Regions from separate parts of the Bacillus sp. ISL-35 genome, predicted to be linked through region 2. Evidence: riboswitches for the same ligand, from Rfam matches in the RefSeq annotation. Region 2 holds a riboswitch; each other region holds the start of a gene.
The links. Region 2 has a riboswitch for S-adenosylmethionine ahead of J7E38_RS10690 (methionine biosynthesis PLP-dependent protein). Riboswitches for the same ligand answer to the same signal wherever they lie in the genome.
Positions count from the first base shown of each region.

Region 1 (7,752 bases), on a different contig from region 2:
GGATTTAGGAATACTTCAAAAAATTCACCATCTTTTCCCTGGATCACGAATACACCATGCCCGCTGACAATGAACCTTACTTCATCATCTGTATGGTGATGCTCCTGCTTGAAATTTGCAAGCAGCTGGTCAAGATTTGGAGTATTATCAGACAGCGAAATGACATCCTGAGCTTTATAGCCGCGTCGTTCTGAAATATCTTCAATTTCAGCCTTGAATACATCAAGGATCTGCTGCTTTTCTTCGTCAGATAACAGGAACTTTTCCTGCAGGCTGGCGGGCAGCTTATTGATCTCCCATTTCTCATAAATGACTTCCTGAGCATTCAGGAATGCTTCTACCTGTTGTTCCTCACCAATTCTTTCCTGTGTATTCTGCTTTACGATGTATGCCATGTGAATCTCTCCTTTTTATGAGTAAAATTATGTTTTTTAAACCACTTTGAAAAGTTGGAAGGGTTTATGTTCAAGCAGTCTTAATTGATAACGGAATAAAAACTCCGTTGCTTCAAGGATCTTCTTGGCTTCGAATGCATTCCTGCCCCAGACAGTAATACCATGATTACGAATCAGGACGGCTCCAGTATCCCCTTTTACATGTTCGGAAAATGCTTTAGCCAGCGTCGGGATATGAGCATAATTTGGAATAATGGGAATTTTGAGAATGGCATCCTCCTCCCAAAGATCAAATGCCTTAATCAATTCCTGTCCCTTGAATTGAACTTCACCCCTGTCACCATACACCTCGGAAATCACATTGTTGTCAATGGTATGGACATGAAGGCTGCAGCCAGCATTGGTCTTCTTATAGACCTCAACGTGAAGAAGCGTTTCGGCAGAAGGCTTTAAGTGAGTTTCCCCTGCCGGCCGGCCATACTCATCAACAAGTAAAAAGTCCTCATCGGTCCGCTTCCGCTTATCTTTTCCACTAGCCGTCACAAGGAATTGCACCGGTTCACTCTCTACTTTAATCGCCAGATTCCCACTCGTTCCCATGAACCAGTCACGCTCAGCTAATTCGTCTTTCACATCAGCCAGCTCTTGCCATTTTGTTTCTAAAATGCTCATCCTCTCACCCCTGTCTGAATTTTAAGAGCTTCAATACAATCATGGAATGTCTCAAAAGGCGTATATGGAATCTTCCATTCTTCGCATTTATCTTTTAAATAATCCCTCGCAAACACGTAATCTGCCTGTTTAGCTGCTTCAAGGTCGGTCACGGAATCACCGATGACGATTTTATAGATTCCGTCATGACCCAGATTCCTCATGATTGATGGCTTACAACACCCGCAATCATTTGAACATTGATCATCACAGCTGTTCGGCCATTCAATTTTAATTGATTCGCCTGAGAGGTCAGAGCCATTGCAAAAAATGCCTTCAATCGGTCCGAATGATTTGATGATCGGTTCAATGAAAAAGTCAATGCCGCCGCTGACGATATAGACCGGGATCCCTTCCTCTTTCGCGAAATCAAGGAATTCCTGGAACCCTGGACGAATCCTCGCATTTTTCACGGCAAACTCAATGATTTCATCCTTCAGGCTGACTGGAAGGAGGGAAAACATTTTGCCGACCCCTTCCCTGATGGAAATCGTACGGTTCAGTACTCCTTCCTTCAGTTCTTCCCAGCCCTCTGGAGCAAACCGGTTCATGATCGCTATGATGTTATCCTTTTCGGTTACTGTTCCATCAAAATCACAGAAAATGACTGGCTGGCTCATTTTGCCACCGCCTTAGCCAGGCCCCAAAGGTCGATTGCTGCCTTAAGTTCTTCGAATTCAAGAGCACCTTCCTCAAGGGCTTTACCATCGAGAACTGTGTCGATTGCCTGCCTGAAAGCTTTTCCGCCTCCCTGTGCTCCTCCGGGATGGCCATGGACACCGCCGCCAGCATTGATGATTGAATCCAATCCGAAATCCTCTATAAGAAGTGGAACCATTCCTGGATGTATACCGGCGGATGGGACTGGAAATGTTCTCTTGAACTCGTCCTCGGCAATCAATGCCTCAGCGATTGATAGAGCCTGTTGTTTTTCAAGGGCGACACTGCCATAAGGTGATGGGAACAGGGAGAAATCTGCACCAGCATAACGGAGAAGTTTTCCGAGCAGCAAAGAATGGGAGAAACCATATTCATCGGCTGCTGTTAACGCACCGCTTACTGCTGGATGTGCCATGATGGGAATGCCAATCTCATCGTCTTCCCTTAGCTCCTGCAGTACATCAAGTCCGTAGGCAAAAACATTGAACAGCAATGCGTCCGCCCCCAATTCAGCTGCTTTTCTGGCCTTGTCTCTCAGTTGAGTGGTTCTGCCTGTCAGATTAGCAGCATACAGGGTTCTGTGACCGGTAGTTTGATAGACTTCTTCAAGGACCTGTTTTCCTAATATGATTCGCTTTTCAAAAGGAGCAAGCTCATTGTCGAACAAAATTTCGTCATCCTTGATCAGATCAACTCCGCCAAGACTTTGTTCTTTTAACTGTTTTAACAGGAATGGAAGATCGCGGCCAATCACTCCTTTGAAGATACTCATCAGTAATGGCCTGTTATAAACACCCAGCTTATTGCGGATTCCTTCAATTCCGAAACGGGGACCTGGAAAAGCTTTTTTCAATTCATCTCCAAATTCGAGATCGACTAGCTTTATTTTTCCGTCTAGCGATAGCTTGCCGAAAACAGTTGTAAGAATTGCCGGCAGATCCGGAGAAAAATTGATTGCCGGATAAGCGATCTTAATTGTCGCCACAGTATCAGAATTTGCGTCCAGGCCACTGCCTTCAACCGAAACCACTCTTCCCTTATGCTTTTTTAATTGTTTTTGGTCCAGTTCCGGAAGGTCTGTCCAGGATCCCACTGTCAAACCAAGTGCGATGCCCTCCGCCTTTTTCTCTGGATTATGCTTAGCATCATGGACAATGTAAGTTGCTGTAATTTCACTCATGAAGATCAATCCCTTCAAAACTGGTTTTTCCCGGCTATGCGGGGCATAAAAAAAACCTCTTCAAAAAGAAGAGGTTAGGACGTTCACTAAACTCTTCTTATCTTTCAGCTTTCGCTGCAAGAATTAGCACCGTGCCCAGCATTATGCTGGATCGGTTGCCGGGCTTCATCGGGCTCGTCCCTCCGCCTGCTCTTGATAAGAAAATAATTTAATTAAGTTATTTAATTGGTTAAAGTAAATTTATTAATTAGGATTATGTCAGGTTCACAAATCATTGTCAATATCTTTTTTGAAAATTCCTAAGCTTTCGATTCTGGTGACAGCTTCTTTCAATCTCGATTCAGATGTGAGTAAGCCTACACGCACATAGCCTTCACCATGCTCGCCGAACCCAATTCCAGGTGCAACGGCAATATGGGCTTTTTCCAGAAGAAAGTCAGCAAAATCGACCGATGAGGTGAATTCATCAGGAATCTTAAGCCAGGCAAAAAAGGACCCTTTCGGTGCAGTGACCTTCCAGCCAATACTTGTTAAACCGTCAATGAGTATGTTCCTTCTTGATTCATACAAGTCATTCAATTCCGCTACACATTCCTGGGATCCGAGTAATGCTTCCGCTGCAGCCTCCTGGATCGCGCCAAACAAACTGACATACATATGGTCCTGGAGTAAATTGATTGCGGCAATCACACTCTTATTGCCGGCAGCAAAACCCACTCGCCACCCGGCCATATTATACGTCTTAGATAAAGTATAAATCTCGATTCCGACATCCTTGGCACCCTTTGACTGCAAATAGCTATATGGCCGGTTCCCATCAAAGCCAATCGCCCCATAAGCAAAATCGTGGACAACACATATATTATGTTTTTGCGCCAGATCAATTGTCTGGTCAAAGAATGCCTGATCCGCAACCGCACCAGTGGGATTATTGGGATAGTTCAAAAACATCAATTTTGCCTTTTCGAGTTCTTCGGCTCCTAACTCTGTGTAGTCAGGGAGGAAGCCATTTTCTTCTCTTAGCGGCATTTTTATCATCTCTGCCCTTGCCAGCTCCACTCCAGACCAGTAGTCAGGATAGCCAGGATCCGGAACAAGGATCGAGTCTCCAGGGTTCAACAGGCATTGAGGAATTTCCACGAGGCCAGCCTTGCCGCCAAACAAGATGGCAATTTCCTCTTCAGGGTCAAGATCAACGCCAAATTCTCTTTTATAAAACTCAGCTGCCGCTTCTTTTAACGAACGAAATCCCCGGAATGGTGAATACTTATGGTTCAGCGGGTTTTCTGCCGCCGTTTTTAATGTTTCTACAATATGTTCCGGTGTCGGCTGGTCAGGGTTCCCCTGTCCGAGATTGATGACATCGGCCCCTTTTTCAGTATAAGAGCCCACCTTTTGCACGAGCGAAGCAAAAAACTGTCTGGGCAGGCTTTTCAATAATTCTGATTGTTCGAATTCCATTCTCTCACCTGCTTAATAATTTATAAATTTAAAATTTTTTAATTTGAAATTCTAGTCACAAATGATATAACGTAAATAGTAACTTGTAAAGATATAATTTTCAGAAACTATGGCGGTGACTTTTTATGAAACTCAAGATAGCATGCCTGCAAATGGATATTGCTTTCGGAAACCCTGAAAAAAACTATGATGCTGCATCCCGAATGATTGACCGGGCAAGTTCTCATGATCCAGATGTAATAGTCCTTCCCGAACTATGGACAACCGGATATGACCTGGCCAATTTGAATGGCACAGCCGATGAAGGAGCCCAGGAAGCCAAAGTTTTTTTACGTGAAGCAGCTGTGAAGCACCAAACCCATTTTATTGGCGGTTCCGTTGCCAACAAAACAGAAGCTGGCATTGAAAATACAATGCTCATATATAACAAGAATGGTGAGTTTGCGGGAAAATACAGTAAGCTTCACCTGTTCCAGCTTATGGATGAGCACCTATATCTCGCTGCCGGGAATGAAAAAGGCTTGTTCTCTTTGGACGGACATAATTTCGCTGGGCTGATTTGCTATGACATCCGCTTCCCAGAATGGGTGCGTGCCCATGCCCTCCAGGACGTTGAAGCACTTTTCATTGTCGCTGAATGGCCGATCCAGCGGCTTGAACACTGGCGCGCTTTGCTTATTGCCCGTGCCATTGAAAACCAGTGTTTTGTCATTGCCTGCAACCGTGCCGGCGCGGACCCTAACAATACATTTGCCGGCCATTCAATGATCATCAGTCCCTGGGGTGATGTGATTGCTGAAGGCGGAGAAGGCGAGGAAATCCTGTTCGCAGAAATCGATCTTGATCAGGTTAAAGAGGCGAGAAGCAAAATCCCTATTTTTGCTGACCGACGGCCTGAACTTTATTAATGCATAAAGACCGCCAAAAGAACCGCCAGGGACAATGCCTGTGGCGGTTTTTTGGCAGACAATGGAACATCACTCCGGTTTTGCCCACATCTCTTCCGGATTCAATTCGTAAATCCCATTTTCGCGATACATATAGTGATTGATGATGAATTCACGCCTGATTGTAGCATAGTCCTCGTGAAACTTTTTAATATATTCGTTCAACTCTTTTTCTGGGTATTTTTTACCTGTTTTTAAACCACGGACCATGTATTCAAAAATCATCAGCCTCTTCTTCCGCTGGGCCGGAATATTTTTTAATTTGCCGTCTTTTGTCATGAAATTCTCAATGACCTTCTGCCTTTCGATGTTCTGGTCGATCAATGCTTCCACCTCCTCTTCCTTTTTCATGATTAATTTGCCAAGCGACTTGGTCTGCTGCTTAATGACCGACTCGTTCAAATGGAAATAAATTGTGTTCTTGTCCCTGCGCTCAATGATGACATTGACATCACGCAATTTTTTTATATGATGTGTGATCGTGGGCGGCGTGAGGCCTAATTTGCCAGCGATCGCCTGGCCATGAAGCGGACCGCGGGCCAGCAGCGCAACAATTCTTATCCTGGTTGGATCGCCCATTGCTTTATGAAAAGCGACTATTCTATCCAGCTGCATGATGATCTCTCCTATTATTTTATAACTATCTAATTAGGTATGTATCTAATATATACCATTTTCCATTATTTGAAAAGTCTTTTTCATTTTTTATCATGTCTTTTTTCGCATGGCTCATTAGGGTCGGAACAGAGTTGAGTTTTCACCAGGCGAAGTCCTATCTTGGTATAACCTAAGAAACTCCCCCTCCTTCAGTTCAAAAAAAACGCCTGATTAGCAATCAATCAGACGTTTCTTCAGTAATTGGCAAATACAGATGGAAAGTAGTTCCGTGTCCCGGTTCGCTTTCTACTTCGATTGTGCCTCCATGTTCTTCAATGATCTTGAAACTAACCATCAGTCCGAGGCCAGTTCCTCTTTCTTTTGTTGTGTAGAATGGTTCCCCAAGTTTTTCAATTTTATCAGCGGGGATTCCTTCGCCCTCATCCTTGATTGAAATATGTATCTTGTTCCCCGGCGCCTTGCTGATTTCAACGTATACGAATCCGCCTTTTGGCATGACTTCGATGGCATTTTTTATGATATTTATAAAGACTTTTTTCAACTGATTCGGTTCACATAGGAGATTGGGTAAACTGTTGTCATAAATCGTCCTGAATTGAACGTCATGTAGGACTGCCTGGGCTGTCAGAAGGTCTACAGTCTCCTTCATTATTTTCGAAATATCTTCTCTGACATACTTGATAGCCTGCGGCTTGGCAAGGATCAGGAACTCATTTATGATTGAGTCTATCCTCTGGAGTTCTGACTTGATCACCTGGAAATAAAGGGAATACTGATCACCCGAGCTGTTCTCGAGAAGCTGTATGAATCCTTTGAGCGCAGTCATTGGATTTCGGATTTCATGGGCTATTCCGGCTGCCAGCTCCCCTAGTATATTCAACGTGTCGGATTTTCGGAGCTGTGCTTCCATTTCGACTTTTTCAGTGATATTCCTGAAGATAATCAAATTCAGGCTATCGACAAGATGCCGTTTGACCGTGTATTCAAAATGCTTCAACCTGCCATCTTCATATGGGATGGTAAGTCTTCCATCCAGCCTTCCTTTTCGCAGCAGTTCTTCAATTTTTTCATCAAGTAATGTCTCTGATAATCCAAGACTGACGAAAAGCTTCCGAAAATTTTCTTCTTCAAGGTCTTCAGGCTTCAACCCAAGCTTCGCCATGCCGGAAGGGTTGATTTCATAGTGTTTGCAATTTTCATCCCATAGTATCATGCCCTCGATTGAACCCTCGAAGATTTTCCTGAACCTCTCTTCGCTTTTCCGTATTTCCCGTTCCATCCGGTATCGATCACTTGCATCCCGTACAATGGTCATATGGTACCCATCACCAGCATTGAGCTTGACGGTGAATTCCAGCAGCCGCTTTTCCCCGCTAGGCAGCAAGAAGACCGCTTCCTCACGCAGGGCGCCTTTTTCTTTAATGATTTTTTTCATTTCGCTATATTTATCATCTTTTTGATAAATAAAGTCCGAGATTTTATGTTTCAATAATTCATCCAGAGTAAGACCGAAGATTTTGCAGGTCGCTTCATTAGCAGCAATGATCTGACCAGATTTTCCCCAGAACACAATGCCGTCAAGCGCTTCGCGGAATAAGCTTTTTAATAAGCCCCTGTCTTCGAGAAATCTTTCATCAAAAGCTGTATGACTGTCATCTGGATCCAAGTCTAAAGAACAGTCAGTGGCTGCTTGCTGGTCATTTACTATCTCTTTTAAAAAGGAATTTTCTTGTTCTAAAGCGGCTATTTTTTCCTTCAGTGCCTTAATATCATCCTGTCC
Region 1 covers NZ_JAGGQK010000002.1:354,894-362,645, reverse strand. The annotation lists gene J7E38_RS04975 (1,2-dihydroxy-3-keto-5-methylthiopentene dioxygenase) at 1-395, opposite strand, end outside; gene J7E38_RS04970 (methylthioribulose 1-phosphate dehydratase) at 432-1,067, opposite strand; gene J7E38_RS04965 (2-hydroxy-3-keto-5-methylthiopentenyl-1-phosphate phosphatase) at 1,064-1,726, opposite strand; gene mtnW (2,3-diketo-5-methylthiopentyl-1-phosphate enolase) at 1,723-2,946, opposite strand; SAM riboswitch class I at 3,041-3,148, opposite strand; gene J7E38_RS04955 (pyridoxal phosphate-dependent aminotransferase) at 3,211-4,407, opposite strand; gene J7E38_RS04950 (carbon-nitrogen family hydrolase) at 4,533-5,315, shown strand; gene J7E38_RS04945 (DUF2087 domain-containing protein) at 5,385-5,969, opposite strand; gene J7E38_RS04940 (PAS domain-containing sensor histidine kinase) at 6,190-7,752, opposite strand, start outside.
Region 1: another riboswitch for S-adenosylmethionine. It lies ahead of mtnW (2,3-diketo-5-methylthiopentyl-1-phosphate enolase); the one in region 2 lies ahead of J7E38_RS10690 (methionine biosynthesis PLP-dependent protein).

Region 2 (7,752 bases):
CTTGCCATCGATCAAGCCGAGGGCCTGTTCTTCGTATGCTTTCGACATTTCCTCGAAAGTGGAACCCCCGGTAACACTCAATGTTTTCGTTGTGGGTCCCATCGAGCCAGCCACAAATCGGGGCTGGGAAGGAGAAGATCCCTCGTCTGCAACTGCCCTGGCGATCAATGCGGCTTTCTTGTTGATTTCATAAGCTTTATGGCCTAAACCGTATTCGTCAAGGACCAGGCTCGTGGCACCGAATGTATTGGTTTCTACGATATCTGCGCCAGCAGCGAAATATTCTCGATGTATATGTTCAATCACTTCGGGTGCAGTAAGATTCAGGATTTCATTACAGCCTTCGAATTCTTCACCGCCAAAGTCATCTGCGGAAAGATTAGCCTGCTGGAGCATTGTTCCCATTGCACCATCCATGATGAGGATTTTTTGCTTCATCTGCTCAATTAACAAAGTTGACATTTTGTTTCCTCCTCTTTAGAAGGCTGCTGTATTCATTGGCATATCCAGATAATTCGACACTCATTTCATAGTTCATGAAAGGGGTGATTAAATAGATCCCGTTAAATAGTTCTGCGGCAGCCTCGATCAAACCCTTCGTGATGGCAATGCCTTCTTTCTTGGATTGAAGGGGTTCATTATTGAATTTCGCCATCGTTTCGAGTATTTCCTGTGAAATCTTGATGCCAGGAACTTCATTATGGAGAAATTCTGCATTCCTGCTGCTCGTAAGCGGCATCAGTCCAATATAGACTGGTGTATCCAGATGCTTTGTGGCTTCATGGACTGCCAGAAGCATTTTTTCTGAGTAGACCGGCTGGGTAATGAAATAATCTGCACCAGCCTTGATTTTCTTTTCCATCCTCATGACAGCTTTATCAATGGAGCGCACATTTGGATTGAAGGCCGCTCCGATGGAAAAGGCGCCTTTTTGGCCTAAATCTTTGCCAGAGTAGGAGAGTCCTGAATTGAACTGTTTGATCATCTCGATCAATTCAAAGGAAGAAACATCAAAAACAGAAGAGGCTCCTGGAAAATCACCCACACGGGCGGGGTCTCCGGTAACTGCCAAGACATCATGAAGGCCAAGTGTGTGCAGCCCCATTAAATGTGACTGCAGCCCTATAATGTTCCGGTCCCTGCAAGTCAGGTGGACAAGCGGCCGCATTCCGATCTTTTCTTTTACCAAATGGCCGATGGCGGAATTTGAAATTCTTGGTGACGCAAGAGAATTATCCGCCAGTGTCAGGGCATCGATTCCAGTTTCTTTTAAAGCCTTCGCTCCTTCAAAAAAGCGGGTAGTATCAAGTTTCCGCGGAGAGTCCAGCTCGACGATCACCGAAGGGCGTTCTTTTACTAATTCATGCAGGGGAGCTTCTGGCCGTTTAACATCTACTGGAGCGACCACAACCCTGGCTTTTTTTGCCGAAATTTTCTTATCAATGACTGGCTGCAAACCCTTTAGCTCATCAGCTAATGCTTCAATATGTTCAGGGGTGGTTCCGCAACAGCCGCCGATTAGCCTGACGCCCTGGTCACGGAAGCTGCGGGCGGCTTTCCTGAAATATTCCGGGTCTCCCTCATAGTGGAACTTTCCATCCGTGTAGGATGGCAAACCAGCATTGGGATACGCTGATAGGAACGCTTTTGTCGGAAGCTCAATTTGTTCAAGGCTTGAAATCATATGGTGGGGACCTAATCTGCAATTAAGCCCGACAATATCAGCACCAAGCTCCTCCAGTCTATTGAAAACTTCCTGGAGAGGGGTCTGGTCCTGCATGATGCCTATTTCCTGAAGCGATACCTGGGCAATAATCGGCAAATCTGTTTCCTTTCTGGCAATTTCAAGTACTGTCTCTATTTCTTCCATATCGTAAAAGGTTTCAAGCAACAGTCCGTCCACGCCTTCAAGAAGCAGGCAATAGAGCTGTTCCCGGAAGCTCCTCCTGATCTCTTCGATGGGAATGGCTGACGGCCTGATTCCGCGATTGCCGCCCATAGTGCCGAGCACATAAGCTTCGCTGCCTGCAGCTCGACGGGCAAGCCGGACTGCTGCACTGTTTATTTCCTTCACCTGGTCTTCAAGTCCATATCTTTCAAGTTTTATATAATTGGCAGCATATGTATTCGTCTGGATCAGGTCGGCTCCGGCGTTCATATAGGCCTTATGGATTTTTACAATCGCTTCTGGCTGAGAGAGATTCAACTCTTCGAAACAGGTACCAGCTCCATAGGAATGGAGGAGGGTACCAATCGCACCATCAGCTATTAAAATTTCATTTTCCATACGTTTCAGGAAATTCATTATAATCCCTCCCTGTTAGCAGGTACCGCTTCAATCGCATATAAGGCCTGCTGAAAGTCCGAAATCAAGTCTTCGGCGTTTTCAAGTCCCACTGAAAGCCGGAGGAGACCATCACTGATTCCTCTTAGCTTGCGTTCTTCAAGAGGCATTGCTGCATGTGACATCTTTGCGGGATAGGAGAGGATGGACTCTACCGCCCCGAGGCTGACTGCAAAAACCGGTAACTTAACAGAATTAATAAATCCAGGAAGGAGGCCTTCGTTTGCAAACTCAAAAGAAAGGACAGCCCCAGGACCACCCGCCTGCTGAGCTTGAAGGTCCGACTGAGCATGACTTGCCAGGCCTGGGTAAAATACATTCTTGATTAAAGGCTGGCCTTTTAGAAATTGTGCAATCTTCCTTGCACTTTCCTGGGATTGGTCCATCCTTACAGATAATGTCTTCATTCCTCTCATCACCAGCCAGGCATCCTGGACACCGAGGACTGCGCCGAAGGAGTTCTGAAGGGAATATAGCTTGTTTGCCAATTTTTCATCCTTTACAACCGCCAGGCCAGCAACTGTGTCACTGTGGCCGGACAGAAACTTTGTGGCGCTATGAAGCACGATATCAGCTCCCAGATCCAGTGGCCGCTGGAGGTAGGGGGTCATGAAGGTATTGTCCACAAAAGTATAGGCTCCATGCTTTTTGGCAATTGAGCTAAGTGCACGGATATCCGTTATTTTTAATAAAGGGTTCGAAGGTGTTTCTGCATAGAGCAATGCGGTGTGAGGGCGGATCGCCTGTTCCACGGCATTTAGGTCTGTCATGTCCACAAATGTGTGTTCAATTCCAAAACGGTTCAGAACCTGAGTTACCATCCTGTATGTACCACCGTAAACATCCTCGGTAATCACTACATGGTCTCCCTGCGAAAGCAGCATAAAGGCAGTAGAAATCGCAGCCATACCCGATGAAAAAGCAAATCCCCTGACACCGCCCTCCAATTCTGCGATTATATCCTCTAGAGCTTCTCTGGTAGGGTTGAGGCTGCGGCTGTAATCATATTTTCCAAAGTGATCGATAGAAGACTGATGGAAGGTAGAAGCGTGCTGGATTGGAACACTTACTCCGCCAGTTGCAGGATCCACCTTATATTTATTATGGAGCAGCTGGGTTTCGAAGGTATATGGATGGCTCATTTAACTCCAGCCTCCTCAATCGCTTTCTTAAGTGCCGCTTGCAAATCATCAATCAAATCATCACAGTCCTCAATTCCGACAGAGAATCGCAACAGCCGGTCACAAACGCCGGTTTGTTCACGGACTTCAGCCGGAATATCAGCATGTGTCTGTGTAGCTGGGTAGGTAATGAAACTTTCAACGCCTCCAAGACTTTCTGCAAAAGTGATCGTGGAAAGACTTTTTAAAAACGGATTGACCATGGCAGGAGACTGGACGCGGAACGAAATCATTCCGCCTCTGCCGGGATAAAGGACATCCTTTACGGCTTCATGATTCTCCAAGAATTCAACCAGTGCCGTGGCATTCCGCTCATGCCGCTCCATCCTTAATGACAATGTCTTCATGCCGCGAAGGAGAAGCCAAGAATCGAACGGGCTTAACACCGCTCCGCCCCCATTATGATGGAGGAAAAGGGAATCACAGATTTTTTCGCCCCTGGCAACGATCAATCCTGCCAGCACATCATTATGGCCGCCAAGGTATTTCGTCGCACTGTGGATCACAATATCCGCACCTAGAGTCAATGGTTTTTGCAGAAGGGGAGTGTAGAAGGTATTATCCACGATCAGCAATATCTCGTTCTCTTTCGCTATTTGCGCGATCGCCTGGATATCAGCCTGTTCCATCAAAGGATTTGTCGGTGTTTCCACAAACAGCGCCTTCGTATTAGGATTGATGGCTGCTTTGATTTCATTTAAATTAGACATGTCTGCGTATGTACTAAGTAATCCCCATTTTTTGAAACCTTGCTCAAGAAGCCTGTAAGTACCTCCGTATAAATCTTTTGAGACAATCCATTCATCGCCAGACTGGAATAACGAGAGAACGGTCCAAATTGCCGCCATTCCGGAACTGCATGCATATCCCCGTGTGCCTTCTTCAAGATCGGCAATCGCCTTTTCCAAAATTTCGCGAGTTGGGTTGCCGGTACGGACATAATCGTAACCGCTGGACTGTCCAATCCCTTCATGACGATACGCTGTCGTTAAATAAATGGGAGGATTCACCGCACCAGTTGCAGATTCACTCCTATTGCCTAGCTGTGCTAACTTGGTATCAATTTTCACCAATATACTCACTCCTAATGATTGATTGGCAGGAGGCAATGTTTGTTTTAAAAATGATCGCTTTTAAACTAGTAACTCACAGAATAATTGCGAAAAATGAAAACTAAAAACAAAAAAGCCTTCTCAAGAAGAAGACTTTTAAAATATCAGCCAACTTCTTATCTGCCAAGTTTTTAAAAAACTTGCTGGAATTAGCACCTTTTCAACAAAGTTGATGGTTGCTGAAGCTTCATTGGGCCAGGACCCTCAGCTTCTCTCGATAAGATTACATAAATTGAATTATTAAATTTCTCTAAATATTAACGCTGTTATAGAAGATTGTCAATCATTTAATTAAAGCGGTGAAGTATTGGTGATTGAACTTACTGCAGAAGATAGCCGGACAAAGGCGTTTATCGATAATGGCGTGTGTCACAAAATAGGATTTTGATTTTGTACGAGAATCATGAGGGACAACAGGCCTCAAAAGGAGGGATTGCAGACCAAAAATTTAGGAATCCATAAAAGAGGGCACCAATAAAGGAGATTGGGGACCAAAAATCTAGGGATATTATAAAAAAGGTCACCAATGCAGCATTTGACCTTAATCGGAAAACAACGGTTTTTCAAAAGGGACCACATAAAAAGACTGGCTCTCCTCGAACAAGAGCCAGTCTGAATGAATATGAAGCTATTAGTTTATTCCCACTGCATCAAAAGCTTTATTGACTGCATCGACTTCTGGAGAAGTTGATCCGTACAGGTCTTTAGCAGCTTGTACAGCTCCAGCACGCGCCTGGCTGAAGTTCGTTGAAGATGTGTAATAGACCGTGTTTGCACGATAGAAGATTGCACCCAATTTTTCAGTACCGACTCCAGAAACCGTCACACCGTAATGTGTGCCGCCCTGGCTAAGAAGGTAGGCCGCTTTGTTGATGATTCCGCTGTTTGTGTGGACTCCGCCATTATCGGACGTTCCAGTATAACGCTTGGAGTAGTGATCTGGATCGCCGTATTTGGTCGGGTCGCTCATGGAGCGGAGTGCGTCACCAGTCTTGTTTGGTGTATAGATGTCTTCGCCGATTTCGAAATCAGGATTATTGTTGTCATGGAATTCAGCGAGTGTACCGAAGATATCCGAAATCGCTTCGTTCAGTGCGCCCGATTCATACTGGTAAACCAGATCCGAACTAAAATCTGTCACAGCGTGAGTCAATTCATGCGCGACAACATCAAGGCCTCCGGAAAGCGGGATGAAGGTAGTTCCATCGCCGTCACCATAAACCATTTGCTGCCCGTTCCAGAAAGCATTGTTGTAACTTCTGCTATAGTGAACAGTGGATTTCAGTGCTGCTCCTTTGTTGTCATACGAATTCCGGCCAAACTTGTTTTTATAGTAATCATAAGTCAGACCTGCATAGTAATGAGCATCCACTGCCGCACCATCATAGGATGCATTCAAATTATTATCGGCATCAGCCCAAAGGGTACCTGGAGTCCTTTGACGGTTTTGTGCATCGTAAGTGAATATACCATTTCCACGAGTATTGTCCTGTAGGTAATAAGAACCATTCGAAAGTAGAGTATTCAATGATTTCTGGTCGCCCAGCACCCCGACACCAGAACCAACAGTATTAGTACCGGTTAAAGAAGGATTGACTTTGCCGGCAGTATGAATGGCATTGTACTTATTAATGATTTCACCTGTTACCGCATTGATAAAGTACTGGTAATTGCCAGGTTCCGGACTGAGGAAGTTCAATGTCACATGGTAGGCATATACTGCCTGGTCCTCAGCAGGAAAAACAACCAATTCAGCAGATGGAGCTGCTTCGTAATCTGGTTTGAAGCCAAGATCTTTTTCAGCTGCTGCAATTGCATCTCTCTGTGACTTCTTATTTGAGGCCTTTACTAGCTTTTCGCCCAAGCCTTTGCTGACAGTACCGCTGAAGACTTGAAGCACTCCTGATTCATCCACTCGGGCAGCCTGGTCAGCTCCCCAGACAGGAACACCGTTAAATACTTGCTGAAGGCGGACTACATCTCCGCCAAGCTGATCTGTTTCCTGTGATTTGACTACGAAACTATCATTTGCACTGAGGTTATATTTTCCTTTTGAAGAATTTAAATATCCAAGAACAACATCCTTTGCTGCTTTTTCCGATGGATTAGTCAGATTGCCTGCAACAAATTCAGGTGATCCATGTGTTTTTGTGAATTTCTTGGCTGGAGAATCTGCTGATGGTGCTGCAAAGCCCGTAGCTGCAACCATTCCGCTCAATGCCAAGCTTGCTGTTAAACTTAATGATACGACTTTCTTCTTCAAATGAACTCCTCCTAAAATCGAATTCTAGCTAATAAAAATTAGTAGATTATCATAGTTATACTTTAGTTGTCTGAACATTTCAACAATGAAGTCTAAAAATGTCGAATCACCATGTTGGGAAAATTTTTTGGGGGGATAATTGGAATTTTTATTAAGCAACCTTACATTCATTAAATAATCATTTATCCTTTTTTTAAAAAGAAGTCAGAATTTATTGACTAATCAACTAATATATTTTTATTATTAAGTTGTAGTACCAACTCATAAAAAGGGAGGGTTAATTAAATGAATTCTTTATGGTTAGCTGTAATCGGAATGATTGTATTTGCGATTGGCTACCGCTTCTATTCTAAGTGGGTAGCTGAAAAGATTTACCGTCTTGATCCGAACTATGTGACACCGGCACACCAGTATTCAGATGGCGTGGACTTTGTTCCAACAAAGAAAATGATCCTTTGGGGACACCATTTTACGTCTGTAGCCGGGGCTGCACCAATTGTTGGGCCGGCAATCGCTGTGTACTGGGGCTGGCTTCCTGCATTCCTGTGGGTTACTTTAGGTACGGTCTTTGCAGCAGGTGTGCACGACTTTGGAACTCTGGTTCTTTCCGTCAGGAATAAGGGGCAATCAGTAGGTACAATCACAAACAAGCTGATTGGCAAACGTGCAAAAATCATGTTCTTATTCATTATTTTAATACTTGTTTTGATGGTCAACGCCGTTTTTGCATGGGTAATAGCGAACTTGTTTGTCAGCTTCCCAGCAAGCGTCCTGTCAATATTCCTGCAAATTCCGCTTGCAATCTGGATTGGCTACGCTGTTTATAAAAAGAAAAAAGGGATGCTTCTGCCT
Region 2 covers NZ_JAGGQK010000006.1:254,971-262,722, forward strand. The annotation lists gene metH (methionine synthase) at 1-462, opposite strand, end outside; gene J7E38_RS10680 (bifunctional homocysteine S-methyltransferase/methylenetetrahydrofolate reductase) at 443-2,305, opposite strand; gene metC (cystathionine beta-lyase) at 2,305-3,486, opposite strand; gene J7E38_RS10690 (methionine biosynthesis PLP-dependent protein) at 3,483-4,598, opposite strand; SAM riboswitch class I at 4,751-4,861, opposite strand; gene J7E38_RS10695 (M4 family metallopeptidase) at 5,269-6,900, opposite strand; gene J7E38_RS10700 (carbon starvation CstA family protein) at 7,186-7,752, shown strand, end outside.

Region 3 (7,752 bases), on a different contig from region 2:
TATATTGGCTCGACTGACCCGGAATTAAGAGACAAACTGATTTACACTACATTTTATTACGTCATTAACCAGGATTATTTAAATCATCAGCAAATGGAGTATTTACTCCAAACATGTCTTGATCAGAACCATTTGTTTTTACGCATAGGTTCAAAAAACGATGACTCGGTATTTACCAGGGCATTTTCTTCACTGGTGGTTGCTCTCGTTTTAGGTAAAGATCGCAAAGAGAGATTTCTATCTGAAGATACCGTCAAAAAAACCATTGAAAGCAGCATGAAATATCTTCTTGAGGAAGAAGATACACGGGGTTACGTCGAAGAAAAAGGCTGGGCGCATAGCATCGCTCATGGTGCCGATTTACTGGATGAAGCCATTAAGCACCCTTTGTTCGATAAGACTTTGGCAAGCGAATGTCTGGATACGATCAGGAGATGCATACTAATAGAAACAGCTTATGTGGACGAGGAAGATGAGCGGCTGATTGCTGCCATAATTTCTCTAATGGAAAAGGAAATGAATGATGACATCTTAAAAGATTGGGTTTCTGAACTTTCGGCTGAAGTAACAGAAATCAGAGCCAGCAACGGCTTTTCACCAACTTTTTTTCGGAAGCATACTAACTTAAATCAATTCCTGAAAGCACTTTACTTCCGGTTACTTTTTCTCGAAAGAGGCACTCAAACTCGTAAAGAAATCGAACGTATTTTAAAGGCCAATCTTTTAGTTTAAAAATGCTCAGTTTTACTGAGCATTTTTATTTAATTTCTTTTCCAGAACGATCTCATCTCTAATAGGGATTCCATAAAAGCCATCCATAAGAATTTCCGGTTTGATTTTTCTCGGCTCTCAGGCAGCACCCCTGTAACACTATCCGTTATTTAAACTTCGTCTTCTAATGACTCAGCGTATTCAACCTTAAAATTATGGACTGAAATGATCAATATGATTTGTACAGCCGATCAGTAGCAAAACCAGGAATTTAGGAATAAACAATGACTATTTCTTTTATTCTCCCCCTTGTTAATAAATCCGAGAGAAATCCAGAATAGTTTCAAATTACATCCATACTTTCCAATGTAAAAAACTATTTCTTGTTGTCCCACACTTTTGTTCCATACCCAACGGCGAGCACGCTAAAAATACTGCCTATCAATATGATGATAGCTGCCATTTAATTACCTCCAATGATTTGGTCTTTTCAAAGATGAAGGCAGCCTGGTCCGATCATTTCCCTTGGCCGAGTTAATTTGAGCATGAGTCAAAAAGAAGCTGCCTTCCAGATTAGCTCCGCTTAAATCAGCATCCCTCATGTCTGCACCGATAAAATCACACACCCTTAGGTCCGCTTCTCGGAGATCAGCAGCAATCAGCAAAGCTCCACGGAAATCAGAGCCTTTTAGATCAGCACGTCTAAGCTTTGCTCCAAGCAGGTTCTTGCCTTTTGTTTCTTTTTCGCTTTTCACTTTACTTCGGACCAATTCACTTGTCTGTAACAGCAGTTCGTTTACAACTGCTCGATAGGAGGGGATATCCAAAGCAAGAATTTCCCCTGCATCTAAGTTCGTGAGCTGCTCTATTTTGACATAGATATCCTTAAGTTGAAGTTGAAGTGAATTGGCCTCTTTCAATGCCTGAGCTTCATCCAGGTAACAAAGCATTTCATGAAGCTGCTGCATGATTGGAAAAACATCAAACATTTCCTTAGCCTGCTCTGGCTTATTTCGCCAATCAAATCCCTTATAGGTGATTTGGGAAACCTTCTGGCCAGCCCCAAAGCATTCGTATACCGTACATCCTTTGTATCCTTCTTCCCGAAGTTTTCCATGAATTCCACAGCGGAAATCCGCTTGCAAATTCTTGCAAGGCAAACCGCTTTCTTTATCAACAGGAAAGTCCGCTGATTTCGCATACGGCAGAGCCACACAGCATAATCCAAAGCAGCTTTCACAATCAGCTGTCAGGTTATTTTTAATCAATCGGCTAGTCATTTCTCTCATTCTCTCCATTACCAGAACTTGTTAAATTAAAATTAACATAAATCCTTCATTCAATAAACAAAAAAAGAGCAGGGCTAATCCCTGCTCTGAACCTTAACGGGTCTTGGCGACTGCTCCATATTCCGCAATCAGCTGTGCTTCTAGAAACTTCGCCAGCTCCAACATCCCGTATTTACCTGCTTTTGCTTCCGCGTCTGAGTTATAATTCGTATTTGTATTGATGTCGTAGGTAAAGATTTCACCCGTCTCATTTCTGATAAATTCAATTCCGGCTACTTGTATATTATTTGAGTCTAATACTCTTTTATATTTTTCAATAACAGGATCATCAAAGCCTTCAATCACCTGGAATTTCGGCTTTTCCTCTACTTCTTCCCCTACTGGGCAGAACAAGTCGCCGATCTGGCAGGCATCTGCCGGGCATAACTCAAACCCCTCTGAAGTATCCACTTTTACTGCGTAGACAAATTCTCCGCCGACAAACTCGCAGCGAGTAATATAACTTTCAGGTGACTGGATATATTCCTGGATGAGTGTTATTCCATCAACAGGTTCCTCAAAGGACGGGCTCTCCACATATGCTTTCAGTGCTTCAACAGATTGAAACAACTGGACTCCGAGCCCTTTTCCAGCTCGATTGTGCTTCGTGATAAAGGCTCTTCCCTCGAATTGTTTTGCCGCTTCGAGCAGCTGCTGCTTTCCAACGGTAGCGATTGTCCGTGGAGTCGTTACCCCATGCTTGTTCAGCTCAAGGTATTGCTTCACTTTGCTGACTTCCAGTTCAAGAGCCCTTGATCCGTTGTACACGTTCCGGCCATGTGCCTCCAGCCAGGCTAATACCTGTCCCGAATATTCGGGTGCGAAGCGATGTCCTCTTGTATGGGAAGAAGCGCTCATTCTGCTGTAAAAAATCCCCTCTGGCGGCTCCTTTGACAAATCAAACAGCCCTTCGTCCAGATGCCATTCTTCAAAAGGAACTCCCAGCTCCTCAAGACGCTTTGTTAAGTGGATCGTCCATTCACTGTTTTCATGGATGATATAAACTTTGCTCATGATCCTCATCTCCTTCGTTTATTTATCTATCAAACTGTCAGCTGTTTTCTTTTTGCCTCCACAAGCGGCATAACCTGTTTCGCAAATCTCTCCATCTCTTCCAGTTGTGGGGAGAATTGCAGCAGGAGCAATCCCAAACCTGCTTTTTCATACTGTAAAATCCGCTGTGCAATTTGGTCAGGGCTTCCTACCAAATTAGGGCGCAATCCGCGATTAGAGACAGAATAATCCTGTAGCTGGATTTGCTGCTCGAGCTGTGATTTGCTGGTGAAGTCCTTGAAGCCTGCATAGGCACTGGATTCTTTTACAGAAGTAATTCGTTCCAACTCTGCGAATGCTTCAGCCTCAGTGTCGCGGCAAATGACGTAAGCGGCCATTCCGAACTCTGACAGTTCAGTATTTGATGTTGCAGCCCTGCGATTTTTCATATCAGTAATCTTCTGCTCGATTTCTTCCACCGTTCCGCCATGCATAACATAAGCATCACATTTCTCAACAATGGTTTGTTTTCCCTTCGGACTTTCGCCGCCAGCATATAAAATTGGGTTCGGACGCTGAATCGGTTTAGGGAACAGCTTCGTCTCCTTCAGCTGATAAAACTTGCCTTCATATGAAAAGCTTTCTTCACTCCAAAGCCCCTTCAATACGTCGATGAATTCATGTGTGCGATCATAACGCTCATCATGCTCGGTAAAAATACCGCCATACTGGCGCGCTTCTTCCTCCCACCATGCTGAAACCACATTCAGAGTAAAGCGGCCATTGCTGATCTGGTCAATGTTTGCTGCCATTTTTGCTGTAACTGCAGGGTTATGGAATCCGGGTCTTACCGCAGCCATGATTTCGATTTTTTCGGTCACTGAAGCCAATGCAGCAGCGGTTGTCCACGCTTCAAGAGAATCGTGCTCAGGACCCTTGATATCATTCAAATATAATTCTGCAATTAAAGTTGTAGAGTATCCCCACTCCTCTGCTGATTGAACCACTCTCTTTGCATAATCAAAAGTTGGTGGCATCTTTTCGTCCTCAACATTTCTTAACCATCCGCCAAAAATCGGCAGCCAAAATCCATACTTCATTCTTCCCTCTCCTCTGTCCCAATAATCTCGAGTTTACCAACCTGTTAAGTCGGTATTAAAAACAAAAACTAAGAGACCATTTTATAGTCCCCTAAGACAAAAGGCTCCCTTCATAAAGAAGAGAGCCTTTTTATACTCTCTTCTCATCTTTCAGACAAAATTGTCCGCAGGAATTGGCACAGTATTCATTCAGAACCTGTTGCCGAGGTTTCGCAGGGCCTATCCCTCCACCTCTCTTGATAAGAAGACATGCTTATTAAATTTTAGTTCGTTAAAGTGATAATATTCTAAATTCAGCCAAAAGTCAATTCGTTTACCGAAATAAATTTCAACTTCCTACCGGAAAACCCAGCAAAAACTTATTTACCCTCTGTGCAGCTTCTACCAGTCTTTCGGGAGGCTGTACCATGGCAATTCTGACATATCCTTCTCCCTGCTTTCCAAATGCGTCACCTGGAACTACAACAATCCCTTCCTCATCAATCAACTTGAAGGCGAAATCATGAGACTTCCATCCAGCAGGGATTTTAGCCCAGACAAACATCGTGGCCGGAGAATTGGCTACCTGCCATCCGCTGTTCCTGAAACCTGAGACCAAAGCATCCCGTCGTGCTTCATACTGCTTTAACTGATGATCAAGAAACGAATAGTCAGATGTCAGTGCAGCAATTGCTGCCTTTTGGATCGGGTAGAAGACTCCATAATCAATATGGGATTTGAATGATGCCAGAAGATTGATGACCTGTGCATTACCAGCAACATAACCAATACGGCAGCCAGCCATATTGAAGGTTTTTGATAATGAGTTAAACTCGATGCCAACCTCTTTGGCACCAGGTACCGACAGGAAACTGATTTGAGGATTCCCATCATAAATCAATTCAGAATACGCAAAATCATGGACGACTAAAATATTATGTACCCTGGCAAATTCAACTACCTCTTCAAAGAAGACCCTGTCAGCAAGTGCAGTAACTGGATTTCCAGGATAGCTCAAAATCATCATTTTTGTTTTCTGCAAAACTTCCTCTGGAATCTCATTTAGCTGAGGAAGGAAGTTATTTTCCTCCAACAGTGGCATAGGGTAGATTTCCCCGCCAGCAATCGTAACGCTAGCTTCATAGATTGGATATCCTGGATCTGGAACCAGGACATAATCCCCCGGATCAACGATGGCAGTCGCCAAATGCGCAAGCCCATCCTGTGAACCCATCAACTGCAATACTTCTGTTTTTTCATCAAGCTCAACGGAATATCGCTGACTGTAAAAATACTTCACTGCTTCATTAAACTCGGCTATGCCCTTTAATGTGTAGCCGTATTTACCGGGATCCATAGAATAATTCGCCAGTGTTTCCATCACAAATACTGGCGGCTGGAAATCCGGGCTTCCAATGCTTAAGTCGATGACATCCTTGCCATTCATCAATGCAAGCTGCTTCCTGTCTACTACTTCCTGAAAAATGCTCGAAGTCATCTTTCTGATCTTTTCTGATCCGTAAATATTCATGGACAATCCCCTTTACTGTTCAATGATTCATGATGTTCTCATGGAAGTTGATTCCTCTGAATTTTTTAAATATAAAATCGATTATAGCAGTTTCACTTTATCAGTTCTAGGAAAAAATAAAAAAATGAGCTGCCAGGCAGCTCATAAAATAGGTTTTAAATTAAAACAAAAAGTGTGCGATTGGCGCAACAATGATAAGTGTAAGGATTGTTCTCTGTATCCAGATGACCACCAATTTTCTTAAGCTGATTGGAATTTCTGTAGACATTATGCTTGGAATCAGCGCAGAGAAAAAGACAATGGCTGAAACCGAAACGACGCCGATGACAAACTTTGTGACCATAGGGGCTTCTGTCACAAGCATAGCAGGCAGGAACATTTCTGCGATTTCAATAGCAGAAGCCTTGGCTGCCAGCATGGGTTCGGGAATCTGGAGAATCAATGTGAATGGATAGAAAATATAGCCGATAACATCAAACACAGGAGTGAACTCTGCTAAAACCAACCCTAACAAGCCAACAGATAGAATGGACGGTAAAATTCCCATCGTCATAATCATTCCATCGCGCAAGTTATCCAAAATATTTTTGCCAAGGGATGGTGCTTTGTTTGATGCGATCATAGCTTCTGCCCACGCTGTTTTGAACCGATTTTCTGTTACTGGTTCCTCTGGAACGCCTTTGCCCTCATAATATTCGTCACTCACCGTTTTTAATGGACGCAACCTGACCGTGATAGCGGTTACAATAAACGTAACAAAAAGTGTCGTCCAGAAATACGTGTTCCATACTTCCATTAAACCCAGCGTTTTAGCGACTACAATCATGAATGTAGCAGATACGGTAGAAAAGCCTGTCGCAATAATGGTTGCTTCTTTGATTGTATACTTGCCTTCCTTGAACACACGGTTAGTAATGAGCAGTCCGATTGAATAGCTTCCCACAAAGGAGGCAACTGCATCAATTGCTGCCCTTCCAGGTGTCTTCCAGACTGGCCGCATGATTGGCTGCAGAAGCACACCAAAAAATTCAAGCAGGCCATAGCCGACAAGCAATGCCAAGAATACAGAACCAATCGGTACCAGCACTCCAACCGGAATAACCAGCTTTTCATACAGGAAAGGTCCCATGCCAGGTTCAAAGAGCCATGCTGGCCCAACATCAGTCAGCATCATCAAAGCCACAATAACTCCCATAACTTTTAGCAAAGAAAAAACCATAATCGTTACATTCTTGTTCCACGTTTTCCGGTAAAAAGGATAAATGGCACCTAATAAAATAACGATAAATGCATAATACGGAACCGCTGCAGAAAAGGTGGTATTAATCCAGGTCACTAAATGGTCAAGCGGGATCGACGATTTTCCGGCCACAGCAATTGGAACGAAAAACATGAATATGCCAATCGCACTAAACAGAAAAAACTTCAACATACTCAGGTTTGATAATGGTAGTTCAGGCTGTTTGCCAGCCTCAACTTCAGGCGTGTTTTGCACATGATCTCCTCCTTTATTCGATTATTCAGTTTATTTGTAAGAGAGGAGCATGATTTTGCTCTTCTAGTTACCTAAGGAAAATTGTCCTTTTAAATATTTATTCAAGCCTGAATGAAATTATCGTGAAAGGATTCTATTTTTTGCTTTAAATTCAGTCGATTCCTTGTTTTAGCACAAAAAAGGGCTGCCAGAGCAGCCCTTACGTCACTATGTCCGTGTAATAATTTTATCAATAATCCCATACTCCAAAGCTTCCTGTGCACTCATGAAGTAATCGCGGTCAGTGTCCTTTTCGATTTTTTCCACTGGCTGACCAGTGCGTTCTGAGATGAGTTTATTCACATGGTCACGAAGTTTGAGGATTCTTTTAGCGGAAATTTCTATTTCGGTAGCCTGCCCTCTTGCCCCGCCAAGAGGCTGATGGATCATGATTTCGCTATTTGGCAGAGCGAATCTTTTTCCTTTCGTGCCGGCAAGCAAAAGCATTGCCCCAAACGACGCGGCCATTCCGATACAGATAGTGCTGATATCTGGCTTGATGTATTCCATCGTATCAAAAATCGCGAACCCTGCAGTTGTAGAGCCCCCAGGACTGTTAATGTAGATGGAAATATC
Region 3 covers NZ_JAGGQK010000017.1:16,151-23,902, forward strand. The annotation lists gene J7E38_RS19645 (DUF2785 domain-containing protein) at 1-732, shown strand, start outside; gene J7E38_RS19650 (pentapeptide repeat-containing protein) at 1,179-1,991, opposite strand; gene J7E38_RS19655 (ATP-grasp domain-containing protein) at 2,094-3,053, opposite strand; gene J7E38_RS19660 (LLM class flavin-dependent oxidoreductase) at 3,083-4,132, opposite strand; SAM riboswitch class I at 4,273-4,378, opposite strand; gene J7E38_RS19665 (LL-diaminopimelate aminotransferase) at 4,461-5,642, opposite strand; gene J7E38_RS19670 (YjiH family protein) at 5,803-7,074, opposite strand; gene clpP (ATP-dependent Clp endopeptidase proteolytic subunit ClpP) at 7,345-7,752, opposite strand, start outside.
Region 3: another riboswitch for S-adenosylmethionine. It lies ahead of J7E38_RS19660 (LLM class flavin-dependent oxidoreductase); the one in region 2 lies ahead of J7E38_RS10690 (methionine biosynthesis PLP-dependent protein).